Regions from separate parts of the Aureimonas sp. D3 genome, predicted to be linked through region 2. Evidence: riboswitches for the same ligand, from Rfam matches in the RefSeq annotation. Region 2 holds a riboswitch; the other holds the start of a gene.

What was found. Region 2 has a riboswitch for thiamine pyrophosphate ahead of AUL36_RS15120 (FAD-dependent oxidoreductase). Riboswitches for the same ligand answer to the same signal wherever they lie in the genome.
Region 1: another riboswitch for thiamine pyrophosphate. It lies ahead of AUL36_RS14415 (ABC transporter permease); the one in region 2 lies ahead of AUL36_RS15120 (FAD-dependent oxidoreductase).

Annotation. Positions count from the first base shown of each region.
Region 1 is NZ_BBWM01000050.1:40,969-45,344, reverse strand. Features, by position in the region: gene thiD (bifunctional hydroxymethylpyrimidine kinase/phosphomethylpyrimidine kinase) at 1-287, opposite strand, end outside; gene AUL36_RS14420 (ABC transporter substrate-binding protein) at 284-1,225, opposite strand; gene AUL36_RS14415 (ABC transporter permease) at 1,225-2,010, opposite strand; TPP riboswitch at 2,304-2,405, opposite strand; gene AUL36_RS14410 (UDP-glucose dehydrogenase family protein) at 2,477-3,847, opposite strand; gene AUL36_RS23850 (hypothetical protein) at 4,159-4,320, shown strand.
Region 2 is NZ_BBWM01000052.1:13,437-17,812, reverse strand. Features, by position in the region: gene AUL36_RS15130 (sarcosine oxidase subunit beta family protein) at 1-380, opposite strand, end outside; gene ybaL (YbaL family putative K(+) efflux transporter) at 650-2,500, shown strand; TPP riboswitch at 2,501-2,612, shown strand; gene AUL36_RS15120 (FAD-dependent oxidoreductase) at 2,768-3,730, shown strand; gene thiS (sulfur carrier protein ThiS) at 3,727-3,924, shown strand; gene AUL36_RS15110 (thiazole synthase) at 3,929-4,376, shown strand, end outside.

The DNA of each region.
Region 1 (4,376 bases), on a different contig from region 2:
TGGACGCGCAGGCGTTCGGCGATGGCGCGGATCACCGCCTCGCTCGACACCATGCCGATCTTGATGGCCCCGACATGGAAATCCCCGAGCACGGCGTCGATCTGCGCCGCGACGATGGCGGGCGAGAGCGTTTCGACTGCTGTCACGCCGCGCGTGTTCTGCGCGGTGACGGCAGTCAGAACGCTGGTGCCGAAGGCGCCGAGTGCCGAGAAGGTCTTGAGGTCGGCCTGAATGCCGGCCCCGCCGCCCGAATCCGAGCCCGCAATGGTGAGCGCGACCGGGATCATCGCTTCAGCTCCACCGCGTAATCGGAGACCGGCGGAACGGCCGGAATGACGCCTTTGGCCTTCAGGAACTCCGCGAAACGCTCCATGCGCGCCGTGTCCAGCGCGCCGGGGCGCTTGGCGAAGCGCGGCAGCGTGTCGGCGAAGGCGGTGCGGTTCAACTCGTCGTTCAGGTCGGGATAGGCCTTCAGGAAGAGCTGAAGAGCTTCGTCCGGATGGTTGGTGAGATAGAGCGTCGCTTCCTCAACCGCGTCGAGGAAGCGCGGCAGGCGCGCGTCGTTCAGGAGATCGCGGCGCGTTACATAGACCAGCTCGTCATAGGCCGGGACGCCGTTTTCCTCGGGGTAGAAGAAGCGGCCATCATGCTGTTCGAGGCGCATCTGCGTCGCCTCGAAATTGCGATAGGAGCCGATCGTGGCGTCCACATTGCCGGAGGCGAGCGAGGCGGTCAGCGCGAAATTGACATTGATGAGCGTGACGTCGGCAAGCGTCAGCCCGGCCGAGCCCAGCATGGCGGAGAGAAGCGCTTCCTCGACGCCCGCCACGGAATAGCCGATGCGCTTGCCCTTGAGATCGGCCAGGCTCTTCACCGGACCGTTGGCGAGCACCGCGACCGTGTTGAGCGGCGTTTCGACCAGTGTGCCGAAGCGCACCAGCGGCAGGCCGCCGGCCTGATCCAGCATGAGATTGGGCTGGTAGTGCAGGGCGACATCCGCCTGCCCGGCGGCCACGAGGCGCGGCGGCGCGGAGGGGTCGGCCGGAGGCACCAGATCGACATCGAGCCCGTGCTTTTCGAAGATGCCCTTTTCCTTGGCGATCACCAGTGGCGCGTGGTCGGGGTTGACGAACCATTCGAGAAGCACGGTCAGCTTGTCGGCGGCGAGCGCGGGGCTTGCCAGAAGCGAGGCCGCAAGGGCGGCGGCCGCGAAGAGGGAACGCATCAGGACGATTTCCTTCGAAGGAGGGAGGGAAAGGGTGAGGGGCCGCTTTCGGCCGCCCAGGGGGCGAGGCGCGGCGCGAACTCGTCCACCAGCGCGCGCAGCGCCAGCGTCATGGCGGCCAGAAGCGCGAGGGCGGCGAACATGAGGTCGGTCTGCATCCGGGCATTGGCCTGGATCATCACGAAGCCGAGCCCGCCCGACGCGCCGACCCATTCGCCGATCACCGCGCCGAGCGGGGCCAGCGGGGCGGCGACGCGAAGGCCCGTGACGAGGGCCGGCAGGGCGAGCGGAATGCGCACGAAGCGCAGCGTCTGCCAATGGGTGGCGGTGGTCAGGGCGGCGGCGTCCAGAAGCTCGGGCTCGGTGCGACGCAGCCCGTCGGCAAAGGCGGAGGCGACGGGAAAGAAGATGACAAGCGCCGCCATCACGACCTTGGACACGAGCCCGAAGCCGAACCAGAGCACCAGAAGCGGCGCGAGAGCGAAGACGGGCATGGCCTGAAGCACGAGGAGCAGCGGCCAGGCGACACGGCCGAGACGCGGCCAGAGCACGGTGCCGAGCCCCGCCAGTGCGCCGGCACAAGCGCCGAAAACGAGCCCGAGGATCGTCTCCACCAGCGTCAGCCAGCCTTGCGCCAGAAGAAAGCCGGAGCGCGCCCAGAGCGTTGTCGCGACGCGCGCGGGCGAGGGCAGCATATAGGGCGGCGGCGCGGCCAGCGCGACGAAGCCCGCCCAGATCAGCAGAACCGCCAGAAGTCCGAACAGCGTGGCGCGAAGCGCGCGCATGGCCTCAGGCCTCGCGGGGCGGATGGCGAGACAAGGAACTGTGGGAGGCCCAGAGCAGGAAGGCGCGGAGACGAAGCGCCGACTGTCCCGCGCCATGGCCTCGCGGACTGTCTGGGTCCCTGCGCCGAGGGACCCGCGCCGTCGGCTTCGCGCAAGCGCTAGAACCTGCATCGGCACTCGGCCGCGAGGGCGGTTCAGTGGCGTTCAGTCGAATGAAACCCATGCGATCTCCTCAGGCCCGGACGGGCCGCAAGAGATCCGGAGCGAAGCGAAGAAGGTGCCAAGACGACTGAAGCGCCGCCCATTCCCGTTCCTACGCCGGTATGACCCGGATCAGGTTCAAGGGTTCGGCTTTCGCCATCTCAGCGCCATCAGGCGCACCCCTCGGAATGGCATGAGTGATGCCGGCCTCTCCCGGCTTTGTCAACCGGCCCGCCGTGACGGGCCGGATGTGGGGCAGGGACGGTCAGGCCGGCAGAAGCTCGGGCGCGGGCACGCTCGCGCGGCCGATCGAGATATAGCCCAGCCCGGCGGCCGCAGCCTCGGCCGGCGAGAAGACATTGCGGAAATCGACGATCATGGGCACGGCGAGCGCGCGCTTGTAGTCGGCGAGCGGACGCTCGGAGAATTCCCGCCATTCGGTCGCGATCACGCAGAGATCGGCACGCTCCAGCGCGGCGTCCATGCTCGGTGCATACTGGACGGCCTCGCCCAGAAGCTCGCGGGCATGGGCCATCCCCTGCGGGTCGTAGGCGCGTACGATCGCCCCCTCGGCGGCGAGCTGTTCGGCCACCAGAACCGCCACGCTGTCGCGCACGTCGTCGGTCTCGGGTTTGAAGGTGAGGCCGAGCAGCGCTACGGTCTTGCCGCGCACATCGCCGCCCGCCGCCGCCACGACCTTGGCCACCATGCGGTGCGGCCGGGCGCGGTTGACCGCGATGACCGCTTCGACGATCGTCGCCGGGCTCAGCGCCTTTTCGCCGATATGCACCATCGCGAGCGTGTCCTTCGGGAAGCAGGAGCCCCCATAGCCCGGCCCTGGCTGCAGGAAGGCGCGCCCGATGCGCTTGTCGGACCCCATGCCGCGCGAAATGTCAGCGATGTTGCCGCCGACCTTCTCGCAGATGTCGGCCATTTCGTTGATGAAGGAGACCTTGGTGGCAAGGAACGTGTTGGCGGCATATTTGATGAGTTCGGCCGAAACGATGTCGGTCGAGATCAGCTCGAAGCCTTGGGCGGTGAAGGGCTTGTAAAGCGCCTCCATCACGTTTCTCGCACGCGCCGACTCCGTGCCGACGACGATGCGGTCCGGCTTCATGAAGTCGGAAATGGCGTTGCCTTCGCGCAGGAACTCGGGGTTCGAGGCGATGTCGAAGTCGAGCGAGGGGTTCTCGCGCTCGATGATGCGCCGGATCTCGCGCCCCGTGCCGGCCGGCACGGTGGACTTGGTGACGATGACGGCGGGATGGGTCAGGGCGCGGGCGATGTCGCGGCTGGCGGCGAAGACATATTGAAGGTCGGCATTGCCGTCGAGCTTGCGAGTAGGCGTGCCCACCGCGATCATGACGATCTGCGCGTCCGCCACGGCTTCCGCCAGATCGGTGGTGAAGCGCAGGCGACCCGCCTCGACATTGCGCCGAACCACCTCGTCCAGCCCCGGCTCGTAGATCGGGATGGCGCCGGCGCGCAGCATGTCGATCTTGGCCTGCACCTGATCGACGCAGACGACGTGATGCCCGGCTTCGGCGAGACAAGCGCCGGACACGAGGCCGACATAGCCAGTTCCGATCACAGCAAGGTTCGAAGCGGTGCTTTCGAGCGGCGGCACGTTGCCCATCGTCTTGGGTCCATTCTTGGCGCTGTCGTCGTCAGGGTCCCTGCCGCGTTGCGGTGCAGCATGGGTAGGGCTTTGTACGTTGGGTGATGCAAGGCGGCAACCGACTCGCGGCAAAAGTTTATCCTTTATTGTCTACATTCTCTCATTTGCGGATTTTTGACGTCGCTTCCGTCAATTGGGTGCAATTTGAGCGATTGCCGCAAGCTTCCTTTCAAGCACTGCTTTTAATGTCCTGCAGACAAGACGTCGGATCGGCCCTTCGCGCGGGATGCGAGGGGCGGGTCGATGACGGATAGCAGCGAGATATCGAAATGATCCCTTTCCAGGCTGAACTGGTGACCGGCACGATCGATCTGTCGCAGCGCGATGTCTCGGATGCGCGCGAACGCCTGGCGCCGGCGCGCGGCATTCTCCTTGGTCTTGCCATCTCGTCCAGCTTCTGGGCGGGCCTTGCGGTCTGGGCGTTGGCCTGACGCTCGCCTTGATTTCGGTCGATCGAACCCTCGACCCGGCGTGCCCGCCGCAGCTG
Region 2 (4,376 bases):
TCGTGAATGTTATGGGCGAGCATGAGCACGCCGCGCGGGCTGAACATGACGTTGTAGTTCAGATCCTGCGACAGGCCTTCCCAAAGCTTCACGGCATGGTCGTAGAGGGCCGCCGACTCTTCGAACAGGTAGTTCGAGCGGATGATCGTCGTGTTTCGGCCCGTATTGCCGCCGCCAATCCAGCCCTTTTCCAGGATCGCCACATTGCGGATGCCGTGCTCCTTGGCAAGGTAATAGGCCGTCGCCAAGCCATGGCCGCCACCGCCCACGATCACCACGTCGTAGCGGCTCTTGGGCGATGCGTCGCGCCATTGCGCCTGCCAGCCCTTGTTGGAGCCGAGCGCCTTGGCGATGATGGAAAAGCCGGAAAACTTCTGCATGGATCGATCCGATCTGCGGTGTCGGACATCACACTCGCACCCGCGAAACCGCCGCCGCGATGACGGATGCGGCGTCGGCTTTGTACGAATCCGACATGTGTCCTGTCTGCGACATCGGGCTCGAGACAAGGCTCCGCCAAGTCGAGCGGCGGCACCCGAAAAACCCTGCATTCGAAGCGTCTTTTCTGCTGCATCGGCCGGCCCCATCGCCTAACACCGGAGGGTCGCCTCGACACTGGACTCGTTTCAAACGCCGGGAGCCGTCGACCATGCTGCACGACATGCCGCTGATCGAAACCATCGTCGCGGGTCTGGGCCTGGCCTTTCTTCTAGGTACGCTGGCGCATCGGCTCGGTGCGTCCCCGATCGTGGGTTATCTCCTGGCCGGCGTCGCGGCCGGGCCGTTCACGCCCGGCTTCGTGGCGGATCAAGGCCTGGCGGGCGAGTTGTCTGAGCTGGGCGTCATTCTTCTCATGTTCGGTGTCGGTCTGCATTTCTCGCTGGGCGATCTCCTGTCCGTGCGGGCCATCGCGCTGCCGGGCGCCATCGCGCAGATCGCGGCGGCGACGCTCTTCGGCATGGCGCTGTCCTGGCTTCTGGGCTGGGGGCTGGGCGCGGGCCTCGTCTTCGGCCTCGCCTTGTCGGTCGCCTCCACGGTCGTTCTCTTGCGGGCCATGCAGGAGCGACGGTTGATCGAAACGGCGCGCGGGCGCATCGCCGTCGGCTGGCTGATCGTGGAAGACCTCGCCATGGTTCTGGCGCTGGTTCTCCTGCCGGCCTTCGCGGGGCCGCTGGGGGGTGACCCGTCCGCCGTGCATGGCGCGAGTTCCGATCTGGGCTTCGGCGTTCCCGGCATCATTCTCGTGACGGTGTTCAAACTCTGCATCTTTGTGGTCTTGATGCTGGTGGTCGGCCGGCGGGTCATCCCTTGGCTCCTGCAACTCACCGCTGCCTCCGGCTCGCGCGAGCTGTTTCGCCTAGCCGTGCTCGCCATCGCGCTCGGCGTCGCCTTCGGCGCGGCCTCGCTCTTCGGCGTTTCGTTGGCGCTCGGCGCCTTCTTCGCCGGCATGATCATGAGCGAATCGGAGCTCAGCCATCGCGCGGCCGAAGATTCGCTTCCCCTGCGGGACGCCTTCGCCGTCCTGTTCTTCGTCTCGGTCGGCATGTTGTTCGACCCGGCCTCGCTGATCTCCGATCCGCTGCCGGTTCTGGCGACGCTGCTGATCATCGTCGTCGGCAAGTCGCTCGTCGCCTTCGCTCTGGTGCGCCTGTTCGGTCATCCGACCTCGACGGCGCTCACCATTTCCGTCTCGCTGGCGCAGATCGGCGAGTTCTCCTTCATCCTCGCCACGCTGGGCCTGAACCTGAAAATTCTGCCGCCCGAGGCGAAGAACCTGATTCTCGGCGGCGCGATCCTGTCGATCGTCCTCAATCCGTTTCTTTTTGCCTGGGTCGATCGCTGGCGGCAGGCGGAGGGCCGCTCGGCTCTGGAAGGCGGCGGTGACGAGGGGAACGATACGACCTCGAGTGAGACGAGCGAGAGGCAGACGCATATTCCGAGCGGCAGTGTCGCCATCGAGGACGGCGCGCTGCGCCGCACGGAGCTGAGCGATCATCTCGTGCTCGTCGGCTATGGGCGCGTCGGCTCCAAGATCGCGCGGCGGCTGGCCGATGCCGGCCGCGCCTTTCTTGTAATTGAGGACGCCGACAAACGCGTCGCGCGGGTGCGCGCGGCCGGGTTCGAGACGGTGGTGGGGAACGCCGTGAAGCCCGAAGTTCTGGACGCCGCGCATATTGCCGGCGCGCGGGACCTGGTGCTCGCCTTTCCCAACAGTTTCGAGGCCGTCGCCATGATCGCGGCAGCCCGCGCCGCCAATCCCGACATTCGCATCACCGCCCGCGTTCATTCCGGCGAACAGCGCGAACGCCTGATCGACGCGGGGGCCGATACGGTGATCAATGGCGACGAGGTGACGGCGCAGGCGATCGCCGATCATGTCCTCTCCTTCGGGCCGGATGCGCCGGGCGCAAAAGGGCCGATCTTTGCCGATGACCACGGGCAGCTTTCGGAACCGTCCGATGGCGATGAGTTGACAGAGCCAGCCGAACGCTTACCCTGAGAAGCATCCAGGGGGAGTTCCAGCAGCGGAACTGAGAGGCCGGAGCACGATCCGGCGACCCCACGAACCTGATCCAGTTCGCACTGGCGTAGGGATGGAGCGTTTGCGCCTCTGACAGGGATGCACCGCTCGGCCAAGAGGCCGACGCCGCGCGTGCACCTGTTGGAGCGAGCGTTCCGCTCCCGTCCTGCGAGCGGCTCGCGCTTTGGCGGAGACGATGATGACCTCGACGCAACGCTCTTTCGTTTTGGACGCTCGTTCGCGCGCATGGTGATCCATGTCCTGGGGGCCGGAGTCGCCGGGCTGACGACGGCCGTTCGGCTGGCCGAAGAGGGGCGGTCCGTCGTCGTGCACGAGGCCGCAACGGAACTCGGCCAGCGCGCGGCCTCGTGGCTCGCGGGGGGAATGCTCGCGCCCTATTGCGAGGCGGCGACGGCGGACCCCGCCATCATCGAGCCGGGTCTGCGCGGCATCGACTTCTGGGCGGACCGGGTGCCGGTCGAGCGGCGGGGAACGCTTGTTCTGGCCGCGCCGCGCGATGCGGCCGATCTTCGCCAGTTCGCCGCCCGCACCAAGGCTCATCGCCTGCTGGATGCGGACGGCATCGCCGAGATCGAGCCCGATCTCGCCGGGCGGTTTCGCCAGGGATTGTTCTTCGAAGAAGAAGCGCATCTCGATCCGCGCCAAGCCATGGCCTCTCTCGTTCGGCGAATTCAGGATCTCGGCGGTACGTTGCTGTGGGGCTCGCAGGCCGAACCTGCCGCGTTGTCGAGCGAGACCGTCGTCGACTGCCGCGGTCTCAAGGCTCACGCGCCGGGTCTTCGCGGCGTGCGCGGGGAGATGGTCCTGGTGCGCAGCCGCGACGTCAGTCTGGCCCGGCCGGTTCGCCTTCTGCATCCGCGCTGGCCGATCTATATCGTGCCGCGCGAGGACGGGGTCTTCATGATCGGCGCGACCATGATCGAAAGCGAGCGCGGCGGGCCGATCACCCTCCGCTCGGCGGTGGAGCTTTTGACAGCGGCCTTCTCCTTGCATCCGGGGTTTGCCGAAGCCGAAATCCTGGAAACGGGCGCTGCCTGCCGCCCGGCTTTTTCCGACAATCTGCCGCGCGTGACGCAGAGCGGACGCCATGTCTGCTTCACCGGGCTCTATCGCCATGGGTTTCTCCTGGCGCCCGAGCTTTCCGGGCAGGCGGCCCGCGCCGCACTATCCCTCATGGAGGCCGCATGATCCTGCATTTGAACGGTAACCCGTGCGAGGTCGAGGCGGGCTCGCTCGATGCGCTGCTTCGGGAACTCGGCGTCGAGCCCGAAGCGGTGGCGACCGCGCTCAACGGCGAATTCGTGCCGCGCGGCGAGCGGGCGGACACCCCGCTTGCTGCGGGCGATAAGGTTGAGCTTCTCAGCCCGATGCAGGGAGGGTGACGCGATGCGCATCTACGATCGGACCTTTTCCTCCCGCATGATGTTGGGCACGGCGCTTTATCCCTCGCCGGCGATCATGCAGGCGGCTATCCGCGCGGCGGAGCCGGCGCTGGTCACCGTGTCGCTTCGCCGCGAGCAGAATCTCAGCGCGCCGCGTGGGCCCGGCTTCTGGGACGATCTGCGCGCGCTCGGCGTGGCATTTCTACCGAACACGGCCGGCTGCCACACGGTCAAGGAAGCGGTGACAACGGCGCGGATGGGCCGCGAGCTTCTGGGCACCGACCTCGTCAAGCTTGAGGTGATCGGCCATGCCGACACGCTGCAGCCCGATGTCTTCGGTCTGGTGGAAGCCGCGCACATCCTGTCGGGCGAAGGCTTCCGCGTCCTGCCCTACACGACCGAAGATCTGGTTGTAGCCGAACGGCTGGTCGAGGCGGGCTGCGAGGTGCTGA